4 regions of the Rossellomorea oryzaecorticis genome follow, and region 1 is predicted to be linked to each of the others. Evidence: riboswitches for the same ligand, from Rfam matches in the RefSeq annotation. Region 1 holds a riboswitch; each other region holds the start of a gene.

Region 1 (3,188 bases):
ACGCCAGGTATTGAGCTTTCACCATGTCCCTGACGGTGACGGCCGGAAACTCCCGGCCATACCGCCTGCCGGTCGGCGGATCGATTGATGCGGGACCGGTGCTGCCGTCGTTGCCGCCAAGGACATTGAATGAAAGAATCGTATATTCATCGGTATCCAGGTACGAACCCGGGCCGATGAGTCCGTCCCACCAGCCATTGTTGCCCGGCGTCCCTTTTACAATATGATTCCCTGTAAGGGCGTGGCAGATGAGGATGACCGGGCCGTTTGCTGATCCTGTTTTTTCATAGGCAAGCTCGACCCCCTTCAGGGTCTCCCCGCTTTCAAGCGTCAGGGTTGGGATCGTAATGGAGTTGACTTCGTATCGGGCCGCTCGGGTGTGGGGATTCTCCATTCCGCCGCCTCCTTTTTTCAGTAATGGAGGGAGACGGCTTTTCGGGCCGGATCTCCCTTTTAAAAAAATTGATTATACCGGTGACGCGGCAAGTGCCGCTTCGATTGCGTGATCCAGGTCCTCGATAAGATCCTTTGCTGATTCCAGACCGACTGACAATCTCACCAATTCTTCGGTTACGCCGGTTGAGCGCAGCTCCTGTTCGTTCAGCTGCTGGTGGGTCGTCGAAGCCGGATGGATGATAAGCGATTTGGCATCGCCAACGTTCGCCACATGTGACCAGAGCGTGATGTTGTCGACCACTTTCCGGCCTGAGTCCCTGCCGCCTTTAATACCGAAGACGACGATCGAACCGGCTCCTTTTTTCAGGTATTTCTGTGTCAGTGAGTGGGAAGGGTGCTGGGCGAGGCCCGGATACGATACCCATGCCACTCCGCTGTGCTGATCGAGATGCTCGGCGATTTTCTGTGCGTTTTCCGTGTGTCTTTCGATTCGGAGATGCAATGTTTCAAGCCCCTGCAGCAGCAGGAATGCGTTCTGAGGGCTCAGGCATGCACCGAAATCACGCAGCAGCTGAACACGGAGCTTGGTGATGAAGGCTGCTTCGCCGACATCGATGCCAAAACGGATTCCGTTATAGCTCGGATCTTCTTCCACGAAGCCCGGGAATTTCTTATTGTTCCAATCAAATTTTCCACCATCAACCACAAGTCCGCCGATCGCCGTACCGTGGCCCCCGATCCATTTTGTGGCTGAATGGATGACGATGTCTGCGCCCCATTCAATCGGCTTCGTCAGATACGGTGTAGCGAAGGTATTGTCGATGATGAGCGGGATTTCATTGTCATGCGCGACTTTCGCCACCGCTTCAATGTCCAGTACGTGAAGGCTTGGATTCCCGATCGTTTCGGCAAAAACAGCCTTCGTCTTCGGCGTGATCGCATTGCGGAAGTTTTCGGGATCTGTAGGGTCGACGAAATGCACCTTGATGCCGTATTTCGGAAGCGTCGTGGAGAACAGGTTGTACGTGCCTCCGTAAAGATTAGTCGCAGCGACGATTTCATCCCCGGCACCTGCGATATTCAGGATGGACAGCGAGATTGCGGCCATTCCGGAAGAAACGCCGAGTGCACCGATTCCACCTTCTAAAAGGGCGATCCGTTTTTCAAGGACGTCCACCGTCGGATTCATGATACGGGAGTAGATATTCCCTTCTTCCTCGAGTCCGAATAATTTCGCAGCATGCTCGCTGTTGTCGAAAACGTACGATGTTGTCTGGTAGATCGGGACAGCGCGTGAACCTGTCGTTGGGTCCGGTGCCTGGCCTCCGTGCAGTAATACTGTTTCGATATCGAATTGTTTTGTCATTGTGAATTCCTCCCTGGGTTTGGTTTTTGGATTTCATTGGCTAATTCGGTTTTAGGGTATTGGTTGCGGTGGACGCTGCCGGTTTCGTTTCAGCTGGTACTTTCAGCTGGCTTGACCGGGCCGGCCATCCTTCTAGGAGTGTTGAAAGAAGAGGAAAATGAAAAACCCCCTTCCTAAGAAGAGGGTCTAATTTAATAGGGTCCTCCTCTTATCTTTCAGACTTTCGTCTGCAGGAATTAGCACCTTTTCATGCAGCTGCGTGTCGTTCGCAGGCATGAAGGTTGCCGGGCTTCATCGGGCCTAGTCCCTCCGCCTCTCTGGATAAGAGCGATTTAGTTGTTTTTTAAGTAGTGCGTTGAGATGAATTATAAAGGCTGATTGTTTCATCGTCAAGGGTATTTTCTGATTTTTTTTATTATTTTGGTATTTCGATTGTTTTGTCTTGATTTGTTTTATTTGGATAGGGTTCGTTATACCGCAGTGGATTTCCGTGCATGATTTCGCTTTCCGCGGGCGAGCGGCGAGCCTCCTCGGAGCTGCGCTCCTGCGGGGTCTCCCCAGCTTCGCTTTTCCCGCAGGAGTCTACATCATGCACTCCAATCAACTGCTGGAATCGGTAGGATCTTGTGTCCAGCTTTAAAAAAACAAAAAATTCACCTGGCGATGTTGATACCTAATTACCCTTAAAAATCATCAATTAATTTACCCAACAGATTTTTCGATTGCTTCGTTGAATTGGGCCACGATGTCTTCGGCGTCTTCTATTCCGAGGGAGATGCGGACGACGTGGGTGTTGATGCCGAGTTTTTGCTGGGCTTCTTTGGGCAGGGCACGGTGGGAGGTGCCGAGCGGGTAGGAGACGGTGGTTTCTACTCCTGCCAGGGTCGGCACGATCTTGATCCAGCCGAGCGATTTGAAAAATGTGCTGATGTTGCAGGACGCGTCGAGTTCGATGGTGACGATGGCACCGTGTCCTTTTTCGGAGAGATTGTCCGGATAGTACACGTGCTTGATATGCTGGTTCGATCGTAAGTTGTCTGCCAGGATGCCGGAATTACGGGCCTGGGCTTCCATCCTGAGGCCGAGTGTCTTTGCTCCCCTTGCCGTGAGCCATGCTTCGAACGGGCTTAAGTTGGAACCCATGTTTACCACTTTTTCCCGTGCTTTTTTTACCAGCTCTTCCTTTCCTGTCACCACGCCTGCGGTGATGTCGCTGTGGCCGCCGATGTATTTGGTGGCGCTGTGGGCCACCAGATCTACACCTTCAAGATACGGCTGGCGAAGGTATGGTGTGGCGAAGGTGTTGTCGATGATCGTTTTGAGGTTATGTTTTTCAGCAAGTTCGACGAGCTGCTGGATATCCTCCACTCTCATGAACGGGTTGGTGACCGTTTCACTGTAGAGCAATTTGGTCCGGGGCGTTATG
Region 2 (3,188 bases), on a different contig from region 1:
CCGTCTTCCTTACCTGGGAGAAGATAATGGTGTTCATCCATCAGCTTGAATAGGTGAAGTTTGTTATACTGCTTAATGATGTTACCGCTGCTGTCGGCAACAAGGAGGGTGTTTGACACACCATCTGCTGTTTTCTTTGCAATCGAGCCGCCGACAATATGAATGGAATATCGGGAAGAAAGATCTGAAAGAAATGCAGAAATGTCTCTTGCATCTTCATCAGCGATTTCACCGATTCTTGTTAAGTCATAACCGGTCGTCCACAATTCAGGAAATACCACGATATCGCAGTCTGCTTCGACGGCTTTCTTAACCCACATCTGAACCCGTTTTTTATTTTCATCAGGGCGGCCAAATGTGATATCCATTTGTGCCAGTCCAATCTTCATACTCAAAGTAACACCTCATTTTTGAAATTTTCACTTTACAATCATTACTTTACGTTATATCATTTGTGACTAGAATTTGAAAGTAAATAATTTTCTAAAAAGTGCAGAAGGTGAAAAGATGACAACCTTTAAAAAAGCAGAACGAATCAACTCACTGCCGCAGCAATTTTTCGCGTCGCTTACTGGGAAAGTCCAGGAAGTGATGAAACAAGGGCACGATGTAATCAATTTGGGTCAGGGAAATCCGGATCAACCGACACCTCCGCATATCGTCGATGCGATGATAAAGGCGGTAAACTCGCCGGACAACCACAAATATTCCCCATTTCGGGGGTTGGATTCATTCAAGGAAGCCATCTCGGTTTTTTATAAGCGGGAGTATGGTGTGGATATCGATCCACAGGAAGAGGTTGCCGTGTTGTTTGGGGGAAAAGCAGGACTGGTTGAACTGCCTCAATGTCTTCTGAATCCTGGGGAAACGGTGTTGGTACCGGACCCGGGGTATCCGGATTATCTTTCAGGGGTATCCCTGGCAGAGGCCAGAATGGTGACAATGCCGCTCATAGAAGAAAATCAGTTCCTGCCTGATTATGGAGATATAACATTGGAGGAAAGGGAAAAGGCCAAGCTCATGTTTTTGAACTATCCAAATAACCCCACAGGAGCGGTTGCCTCCCGAACATTTTTTGAAGAGACGGCAGCTTTTGCAAAGAATCACGGGATTTGCGTTGTGCATGATTTTGCATATGGTGCCATCGGTTTCGATGGGAAAAAGCCTGTCAGTTTCCTGGAAGCCGACGGGGCAAAAGACACGGGCATTGAAATTTACACACTCTCTAAAACCTATAATATGGCAGGATGGAGAGTGGGCTTCGCAGTCGGGAATAAAAGTGTGATCGACGCTATCAATATCTTGCAGGATCACATGTATGTGAGTCTTTTCGGTGCTGTCCAGGAAGCGGCAGTGGAGGCTTTGCTCGGTTCCCAGAATTGTGTGGAAGAACTGGTGGCTTCCTATGAATCCAGAAGGAAGACATTTATCAACGGACTGAGGGAAATCGGATGGGATGTAAAGGCACCGGCTGGTTCATTCTTTGCCTGGCTGAAGGTCCCTGAAGGTTTCTCATCTGTGGAATTCTCAGATTTTCTTCTTGAGGAAGTCAATGTGGCAGTAGCACCCGGAGTGGGATTTGGTGAATATGGAGAAGGGTATGTGCGAGCAGGATTATTGACCAGTGAAGAACGCCTCTCTGAAGCCGTGAAGAGAATTGAAAATTTAAAATTATTCGATAAATAGATTGACAGAAATGAAAAATGATGCCATAATCCAACTGAAATTAAATTAATAGCAAATGATTTTTCTTATCAAGAGCAGGCGGAGGGACCAGCCCTATGAAGCCCGGCAACCGACTTTTAAAAAAGCACGGTGCTAATTCTTGCAGCATTATTTTTGCTGAGAGATAAGACAGAGTATTGTATAAAAACCTCTTCTTATCGAAGGGGTTTTTTTGTTGAAAAGTTGCGTTAAAAGAACATACATGATCGGAGGAAGCGTGAATGAGTGAAGTGATTGCAACATATGTTTTGTCCGGAAAGAGCGGTACATTCGAGAAGAAAGCGGAAGGAATCGCACTTGGACTGACGGTAGGTTCATGGACAGATCTTCCCCAGTTGGAACAAGAACAATTAAGAAAGTACAAAGGAAGGGTAGTGGAAATAAACGAACTGGAAAGCGATACGGCAGAAATTCGAATTGCGTATCCATCCGGTAACTACTCAAACGATATACCTGCCATCCTGACGACCGTCTTTGGCAAACTTTCTCTAGATGGCCGAGTGAAACTGACGGATATTGAGTTTTCCGATGATTTAAAGAAAGCATATCCCGGGCCAAGGTTCGGGATTGGAGGAATCAGGGAAAAAGTGAATGTTTTCGACAGACCGCTTCTAATGAGTATTTTTAAAGGGGTGATCGGAAGAGATCTTGATTACCTTCAGTCACAGCTGAGAGCTCAGGCACTGGGTGGTGTGGATCTGGTAAAGGATGATGAAATCCTGTTCGATAATGAATTGACGCCATTTGAAGAAAGGATAAAGGCCGGCACCAACATTCTTCGAGAGGTTTTTGAAGAAACAGGGGCCCGCACTCTCTACGCAGTCAATTTATCCGGACGGACAGCCACATTAAGGGAAAAAGCAAGAAGGGCGAGAGAACTTGGGGCTGATGCCTTATTGTTCAATGTGTTTACATATGGACTGGATGTACTGCAGGAGTTAAGGGAAGATGAAGAAATCAGCCTTCCTATTATGGCCCATCCTTCTTTTTCCGGTGCTTCAGCTGCATCCCCTCAATACGGGGTGAGTTATTCTTTGTGGCTTGGTAAATTTTTAAGGATGACCGGCGCAGATTTATCTTTATTCCCTTCTCCTTATGGAAGTGTGGCATTAGACAAAAAACAAGTGTTGGCCATCAGGGATGAATTAGTTAAACCTGATGAATTCAATGAGACATTCCCGGTTCCTTCCGCAGGGATTCATCCAGGGCTGGTACCACAGTTGATTGCTGACTTTGGGCATGAGTGTGTCATAAATGCAGGGGGAGGAGTGCATGGCCATCCGGATGGTGCTGCAGGAGGAGGGAAGGCCTTCCGGCAGGCAATAGAAGCTGTATTGGATGGAACGACTCTTGTTGAGGCGGCATTTGCAAATAAAGAATTGGATGAAGCCCTCAAGTTATGGGGAGAGGGGGCTGCTGTCAGTGTCAAGAAATGATTATAGTACTCAATGGGATGAGCTTGC
Region 3 (3,188 bases), on a different contig from region 1:
ACTGCTTTGATCATTTTCGGCGGTATTCAACGTATCAGTACAGTTGCTTCATTCTTTGTGCCGATCATGGCATTCCTTTATATTGGCGGTTCACTTTTGATCATCGGGTTGAATTATGACATGATCATTCCGGCTTTTAAACTGATTTTTCATTACGCATTCAATCCGGTTTCGGCCGCAGGCGGATTCGCCGGGATCGTCATAAGTGAAGCGATCCGAAGCGGTGTTTCACGCGGGATCTTTTCCAATGAAGCAGGTCTCGGTACGGCTGCACTCATCGCGGGGAATGCTAAGACCGATCATCCAGTAAAACAGGCTTTGGTTGCGATGACGGGTACCTTCATTGTTACCATCATCGTGTGTACGATGACAGGACTTGTATTGATCATCACCGGTTTCTGGGATCCGACAGGCGGAGCCATTTCAGGCATCCAGCATTCCGCTTCACTAGACGGTGGGGCGTTGACGAGTGCCGCGTTCGGACATGCCCTCGGGGTTGCAGGAGAATACATCGTTTCATTCTCTGTCATCTTCTTCGGCTTCTCCACGATCGTCGGCTGGTATATGTACGGGGAGAAATGCTTCGAATATCTCACAGGCTACCGCTACATCGCTTCCTACCGCTTGATCTATGTCGTGGCGACCGGTATGGGTGCAGTGGCGAACCTCGAATTGGTATGGGCATTTGCGGATATGTCGAATGCTTTGATGATGATCCCGAACTTGATTGCCCTGCTGCTGCTTTATAAGGTAATCGTGAAGGAAACGAATCATTATTTCAATGACTATCTGCCTTTGCAGATGAAGGCTTATTCTAAGAGGAAAGCGAGTTAAGAGAAGAAACTGAGTCTAAATTAAACCCGAACTAATTTGCCTTAAGAGTGGCAATTTAGTTCGGGTTTTTTTGTAGTTTTGTATAATGAGGCATTCAGTTCAATCTTGTTCCAGCGGTTGATTGGAGTGCAAGACGAAGACTCCTGCGGGAGAAGTGGCCAATCAGAAAAGCGGAAGGGCTTTGAAGAGAGGCGGGTGGCATAAGACGAATTGGCCTGGAAGGCGTTCTTTGCCTTCTTGGTCGATTTGGCTTATGACATGTGACTCTAAGCCCTGCAGCTGGACACGTGAGACCCCGGAGGCGAAGCCGAGGAGGCTCACGGGTCACCCGCAGAAAGCGAAGGCACGGAAATCAATAGCGGTGATTAAGCCTGCCCTAATGTGCTTTAGTTATATTTTTTATTATGAGCTCTGCTAATACCTGCTTTCTCGGAATTATTTAAGACATTACATCATCTAGTCCTTTTTTCTCAATTTTCAAAATCAATTGACGACATCACATTAATGCGTTACAGTAATACATAACTTAAAACGAACAATCCTTATCAAGAGCCAGGGGAGGAAATTGGTCCTGTGATCCTGCGGCAACCTGTTATTTTCTTAATTGAAAGTAATAAGGTGCTAATTCCAACAGACGTATAGTCTGGAAGATGAGGGAGAGATGATGCCTCTTCCTCTGGGAGAGGCTTTTCTTTTTGATTCCTCTTTAATTCCTGACTAAACAGATCGTTATAAAATATTAAAGGGGATGTTAAAGATGACGGAAGTTGGTTATTGGTTTATCGGATTTGCACTTTTTTATACCGTTTTTCTTATTTTCGTAAGTCAGTTCTCAAGAAAGAAGGCTGCCGACGGCAATGGTTTCTTTGTTGGCGGCCGGGGATTCAATTCCTTTTTTGTAGCAGTATGCATTACCGGATTATTTTCGGGGTCTTCCTATATCGCGATACTCGAACTGAGCTATCTGACCGGCATTTCAGCGATTTGGTACGGGGTGGCGGAGACCATTCACGTATTGATCATTGCTCTTGTCCTGATTACCCCGTTTAGAAAAAAAGCCCTGGTGACGATTTCAGGACTACTCGGAGACCGCTATGGTGAAAAGGTCAGAGGAATTGCAGGGGCAATTACCGCGTTTACTTTCCCCATGTGGTCGGTCGCCACTGCACTTGCTTTTGCCTCTGCATTGTCAGTATTCACCGGCGTCTCATTGATTTGGTCCGTCACGATGACAGCCGTCCTTCTTCTCGTTTATCTTCAGTTTGGCGGGATGTGGTCAATCGGATTCACACAATTGAGTAATGTGGTTGTCTTTTTCATGATGCTGGCAATTGGAACATATGCATTCTTCATCAACCCCGGCGTGGAAGGAATCGCTTCATTATTTAATGAAAAGCCGCAGTATGCTTCATGGGATGGGGCAGGAATACAAACGATACTTGCGTGGTTCGGAACCTTTTTATTCAATGTGATCCTGGCTCAGGCAGCCTTTCAGATGGCATTATCCTGCAAAACTCCTGAAGAGGGCCGGAAAGGATTATTATATGGCGCTGTATTGGGTATCCCGCTCATACTTGGAGCTGTGTTATTCGGTCTTGCTGCCCAGCAGGTGGTTCCGGGTCAATCACAGGGATTGGTCGCGATCCCGCTTTATTTGATGGAGACTCTGCCTGCTCCACTTGTCGGATTATTCTTCCTTGGATTCTGGGCTGCTGCCCTGAGCTGGGGGGCTCCTTGTCAATTCTCTGGCGCCACAAGTCTTGGGAGAGATACCGGAAAAGCCATTAACCCGAAAGCGACAGAACTTCAGCTTGTCCGTTATACGAAGTGGTCACTTGTGTTATTGACTGTATTAATGATCAGCTTTGCTTTGATTCGTTCTGAACAGTCCGCCTGGTGGAATGTTCTGGCCTGGGTTACACGGAACTCGGCAACCTTCGCCCCGGTTGTAGCTGCTTTATTCTGGCCGGCCGTCACAAAACGGGCTGCCCTCATTTCCCTTTTTACAGGTTCTTCATCGGGTTTGCTCTGGTATCACCTTGGAGGATGGGGAATTAATGATTTTTATCAGAACATCCACCCCGTGTGGATCGGGATGATCGTGAATATCCTGACGATCGTTTCAATAAGCCTCATTGAAAATGCCGGCAAACTGGAATGGAAGAGTTCCATCAACAGCATCGGCACGTATTCAGCAGCAATATCCCTTTTGCTTGCTGTCACAGCGGCATTTGCTTTCAACTTTCTTTACAATACAGGGCTGCTCGGCATTGTGCTGACACTGATTGTACTCGGACTATTCACGACTTGTATCAATTTCATCAAGAAAAAAGAAACATCACAGGCCAAAAACG
Region 4 (3,188 bases), 210 kb from region 1:
GTAATACCTGAAATGAGGGCCGGCATCGATTCCGGGATGAGCACTTTAATTATGATTGTACTTGTCTTTGCGCCCATGGCCTTTGCTGCTTCAATTACACCTTTGTTTACTTCCCTCAGGGCGATTTCAACCATTCTTGCGTAAAACGGGGCTGCCCCAATGATGAGCGCCGGCAGGGCTGCATTCGCACCGCGGATCGTATCAAGCAAGAACTTCGTGAACGGGATCAACAACACGATCAAGATGATGAACGGGATCGACCTGAATACATTCACGACAGCGCTTGTTATAGTGTAAGTAAGCTTGTTTTCCCATAGATTTTCTTTGGATGTCAAAAATAGAAGTATCCCGAGAATGATACCCAATACAAACGTGATAAGGACGGACATTCCTGTCATATAAAGGGTTTCAAGTGTTGCTTCCCAGAGTTTTTCCCAATCGACATTCGGAAAGATCGTGTCGATCATCCTGCCATCACCTCCACTTTCACCAGCTGGCTTTCGGCAAACGTGAGAGCTTCCTTAAGTTGAGATTCCTCTCCGTCCAGATGGACAAATAATGTGCCGTAAGCCCCTTTTTGGGTCTGTGATATCTGCCCCTGGAGGATATTCACTTCAAGGTCGAATTTTCTGATCAGCGAGGTGATCAGCGGCTGCCCGGTGGATTCACCCACGAACGTGAATTTCAAGACCTTCCCTGTCGGGTACTCTTTGATCAGCTGTTCGATCACTTCATCCGAATCCTGATCCTGTGATACTTCCTTCACAAACCGTTTAGTCACCTGCTGCTGCGGATTACGGAATACTTCGAGTACATCCCCGAGTTCGGCAACCTTCCCATTTTCCATCACGGCTACACGATGACAGATTTTTTTGATGACGTGCATTTCATGCGTGATCAGGACGATGGTCAATCCCAGGCGTTTATTGATATCCACAAGCAGATCAAGGATGGAATCGGTTGTCTGGGGATCAAGTGCAGATGTCGCTTCATCACACAGAAGTACTCTCGGGTTGTTCGCAAGTGCCCTTGCGATGCCTACACGCTGTTTCTGGCCGCCGCTCAGCTGCGCAGGGTATGCATCCCCTCTTCCTTCAAGCCCGACAAGCGTCAGCAGTTCGTTTGCCCTATTAACTCTTTCCTTTTTAGGAACCCCTGCTATCTCCAAGGGAAATTGAATATTATCAATGACAGTCCGTGACCACAGCAGATTGAAATGCTGAAATATCATTCCGATTGACTGCCTTGCTTCCCTGAGCTTTTTACCTTTTATTGTAGATACTGCTTGGCCGCCTACGTTGATAGTCCCTTCTGTCGGTACCTCGAGGCCATTCAGCATACGGATCAGCGTACTTTTACCGGCACCGCTGTAGCCGATCACCCCGAATATTTCACCTTCCTTAACGGAAAGGTTCACTCCGTCCACTGCAGAAATCGGCCCTGCTTTCGATTGGTATATTTTCTTCACGTCTGAGATGGTAATCATGATGTCGGTCACCTTCTTTCATTTGAGTAAAACGATCGTTCTAATAAGAATTAATACTCCTATTAAACGTGCGCCCCTTCAAAAAAGGGCAATAAAAAAACCTTCCTGCTGATAAGCAGAAAGGCATAATCATATGACTATCCTTTCTCTTATCTTTCAAAGCGTCTGCTTTGAGTGAATTGGCACCATTTCAATTTGCATTGACGGTTGCCGGGCTTCATAGGGCACGTCCCTCCACCACTCTTAATAAGAGTAAGTTAAATATATTAAGTTAAAGAGTTAAAAGTCTCAGAAAATTTTCTACAAAGGTGATTCTATCATCACGTTCAAAGACATGTCAAATGTTTTTTTCAGAAGATTACAGTTTTCATTATATTTCCACAGTTTCCTTTACCACAGGCCTGGTCAGCCATAAAACCGATTCGACGAATAGCAGCGGCCGGTATCCTCCCTTTATTTCAAGCTGATCCTGATCAACCATGTGCGATAATAGCTCATTTCCTTTAAGCAGGCAGGCAATCATATCTTCAGTTCCTTTAATCAAGAACTGAGATTCAAGGCCGTTACTGTCTTCCACGATCATACATGCCTTGCTTGAAAGGGAAATGGTGTAACGCTGATCTTTACATTGAATATCCAGGATAAATGGATTTGATGGAAATAATAGCTGCAGATGGTACTTCGAACGGCATTGTTCAATTAGAGTTTCTAAGTATTTTCTCATACATACCCTCCCGCGAATCTTCTTACCTAATACATTCTACTTCTGGGTATTTTATCCTCCACGGGTCGCTCGACATGATTCAGAAGAAATGTCATATTCTTGTCGAAAATGATAGTTTTGAATATTCAGAATATAAATTCCGAGCAATTTCTCTAAAAATTTCCCGAGAAATATGTCCTTGTTTGTAGAAAGGTTTTCCTTACTCATCGAAGAAAAATTATATAAATGACATAAAAAAAGACCCTTAGCTCGTAAAGGTCTCGGTTTTCTTCAGCATGTCGTATAGATAAGGAACCGATTGAAAGGCATAGATCCTTTCAATTTCCTTCGAATTCTTATATAGGAGCAGACAAGGAACACTTTCTATTGATTGCTCTTCTGCAAACTGCTGCAAGTAATTCAAATTGACTTTTTCGAAATGAAAAGCATGAGGGAGCTTTTCCACGATGTCAAGCATCCTCCCGGCTACCTGGCATGTCCCGCACATCGGGGTGTAGAGATACACGGCGGCCAGCTCATGTGTATTGATTGCATCATACAGTGCTCTTTCATTACTTACCTCGTTCAACTTAACTCATCCTTTTTTCCAAATATTCCGTGTGTACATCGATATTTGCGCCAACCAGTACTGAAGCAAGATGATACTCGGGTGCAGATGCCACTTCTTTATACATCCGGTCGATATATAAGTGTTCTGCTTCCGGGAATTCACGCTTGAATTGCTTCCTCAGCTTTTCGCCTGCATGATCGGCATCCACAAGTATATAAACATCTCTCTGTTCCAGCGAATCGATCAGTTCGTCCATTTTTGTGATGCTGATGGTTCCGTTCGTACAGATAATTTCAATCGGTTCCTTTATGATTCCTTTAACCTTTCGTTTATCTGTCGTACCTTCAACGATAATTACTTTTTCATCACCAATTTCAAACATTGTCATCACCTTATCTTTCAGAAAATAAGATTAGGATAGTATATTC

The links. A riboswitch is a leader RNA that binds a small molecule or an ion and turns the genes downstream of it on or off. The one in region 1 is predicted to bind S-adenosylmethionine.
Region 2: another riboswitch for S-adenosylmethionine. It lies ahead of ACKA06_RS02315 (2,3-diketo-5-methylthiopentyl-1-phosphate enolase); the one in region 1 lies ahead of ACKA06_RS05380 (O-acetylhomoserine aminocarboxypropyltransferase/cysteine synthase family protein).
Region 3: another riboswitch for S-adenosylmethionine. It lies ahead of ACKA06_RS17505 (sodium:solute symporter family protein); the one in region 1 lies ahead of ACKA06_RS05380 (O-acetylhomoserine aminocarboxypropyltransferase/cysteine synthase family protein).
Region 4: another riboswitch for S-adenosylmethionine. It lies ahead of ACKA06_RS04405 (methionine ABC transporter ATP-binding protein); the one in region 1 lies ahead of ACKA06_RS05380 (O-acetylhomoserine aminocarboxypropyltransferase/cysteine synthase family protein).

Annotation. Positions count from the first base shown of each region.
Region 1 covers NZ_JBJOSA010000003.1:238,721-241,908, forward strand. Annotated here, with positions in the region: gene metX (homoserine O-acetyltransferase MetX) at 1-394, opposite strand, end outside; gene ACKA06_RS05380 (O-acetylhomoserine aminocarboxypropyltransferase/cysteine synthase family protein) at 467-1,762, opposite strand; SAM riboswitch class I at 1,968-2,090, opposite strand; gene ACKA06_RS05385 (trans-sulfuration enzyme family protein) at 2,465-3,188, opposite strand, start outside.
Region 2 covers NZ_JBJOSA010000002.1:30,379-33,566, forward strand. Annotated here, with positions in the region: gene ACKA06_RS02305 (carbon-nitrogen family hydrolase) at 1-395, opposite strand, end outside; gene ACKA06_RS02310 (pyridoxal phosphate-dependent aminotransferase) at 508-1,686, shown strand; SAM riboswitch class I at 1,749-1,856, shown strand; gene ACKA06_RS02315 (2,3-diketo-5-methylthiopentyl-1-phosphate enolase) at 1,947-3,161, shown strand; gene ACKA06_RS02320 (methylthioribulose 1-phosphate dehydratase) at 3,148-3,188, shown strand, end outside.
Region 3 covers NZ_JBJOSA010000019.1:55,429-58,616, reverse strand. Annotated here, with positions in the region: gene ACKA06_RS17510 (alanine/glycine:cation symporter family protein) at 1-834, shown strand, start outside; SAM riboswitch class I at 1,374-1,491, shown strand; gene ACKA06_RS17505 (sodium:solute symporter family protein) at 1,592-3,188, shown strand, end outside.
Region 4 covers NZ_JBJOSA010000003.1:31,302-34,489, forward strand. Annotated here, with positions in the region: gene ACKA06_RS04400 (methionine ABC transporter permease) at 1-467, opposite strand, end outside; gene ACKA06_RS04405 (methionine ABC transporter ATP-binding protein) at 464-1,486, opposite strand; SAM riboswitch class I at 1,633-1,739, opposite strand; gene ACKA06_RS04410 (hypothetical protein) at 1,857-2,210, opposite strand; gene ACKA06_RS04415 (thioredoxin family protein) at 2,455-2,778, opposite strand; gene ACKA06_RS04420 (toprim domain-containing protein) at 2,780-3,142, opposite strand.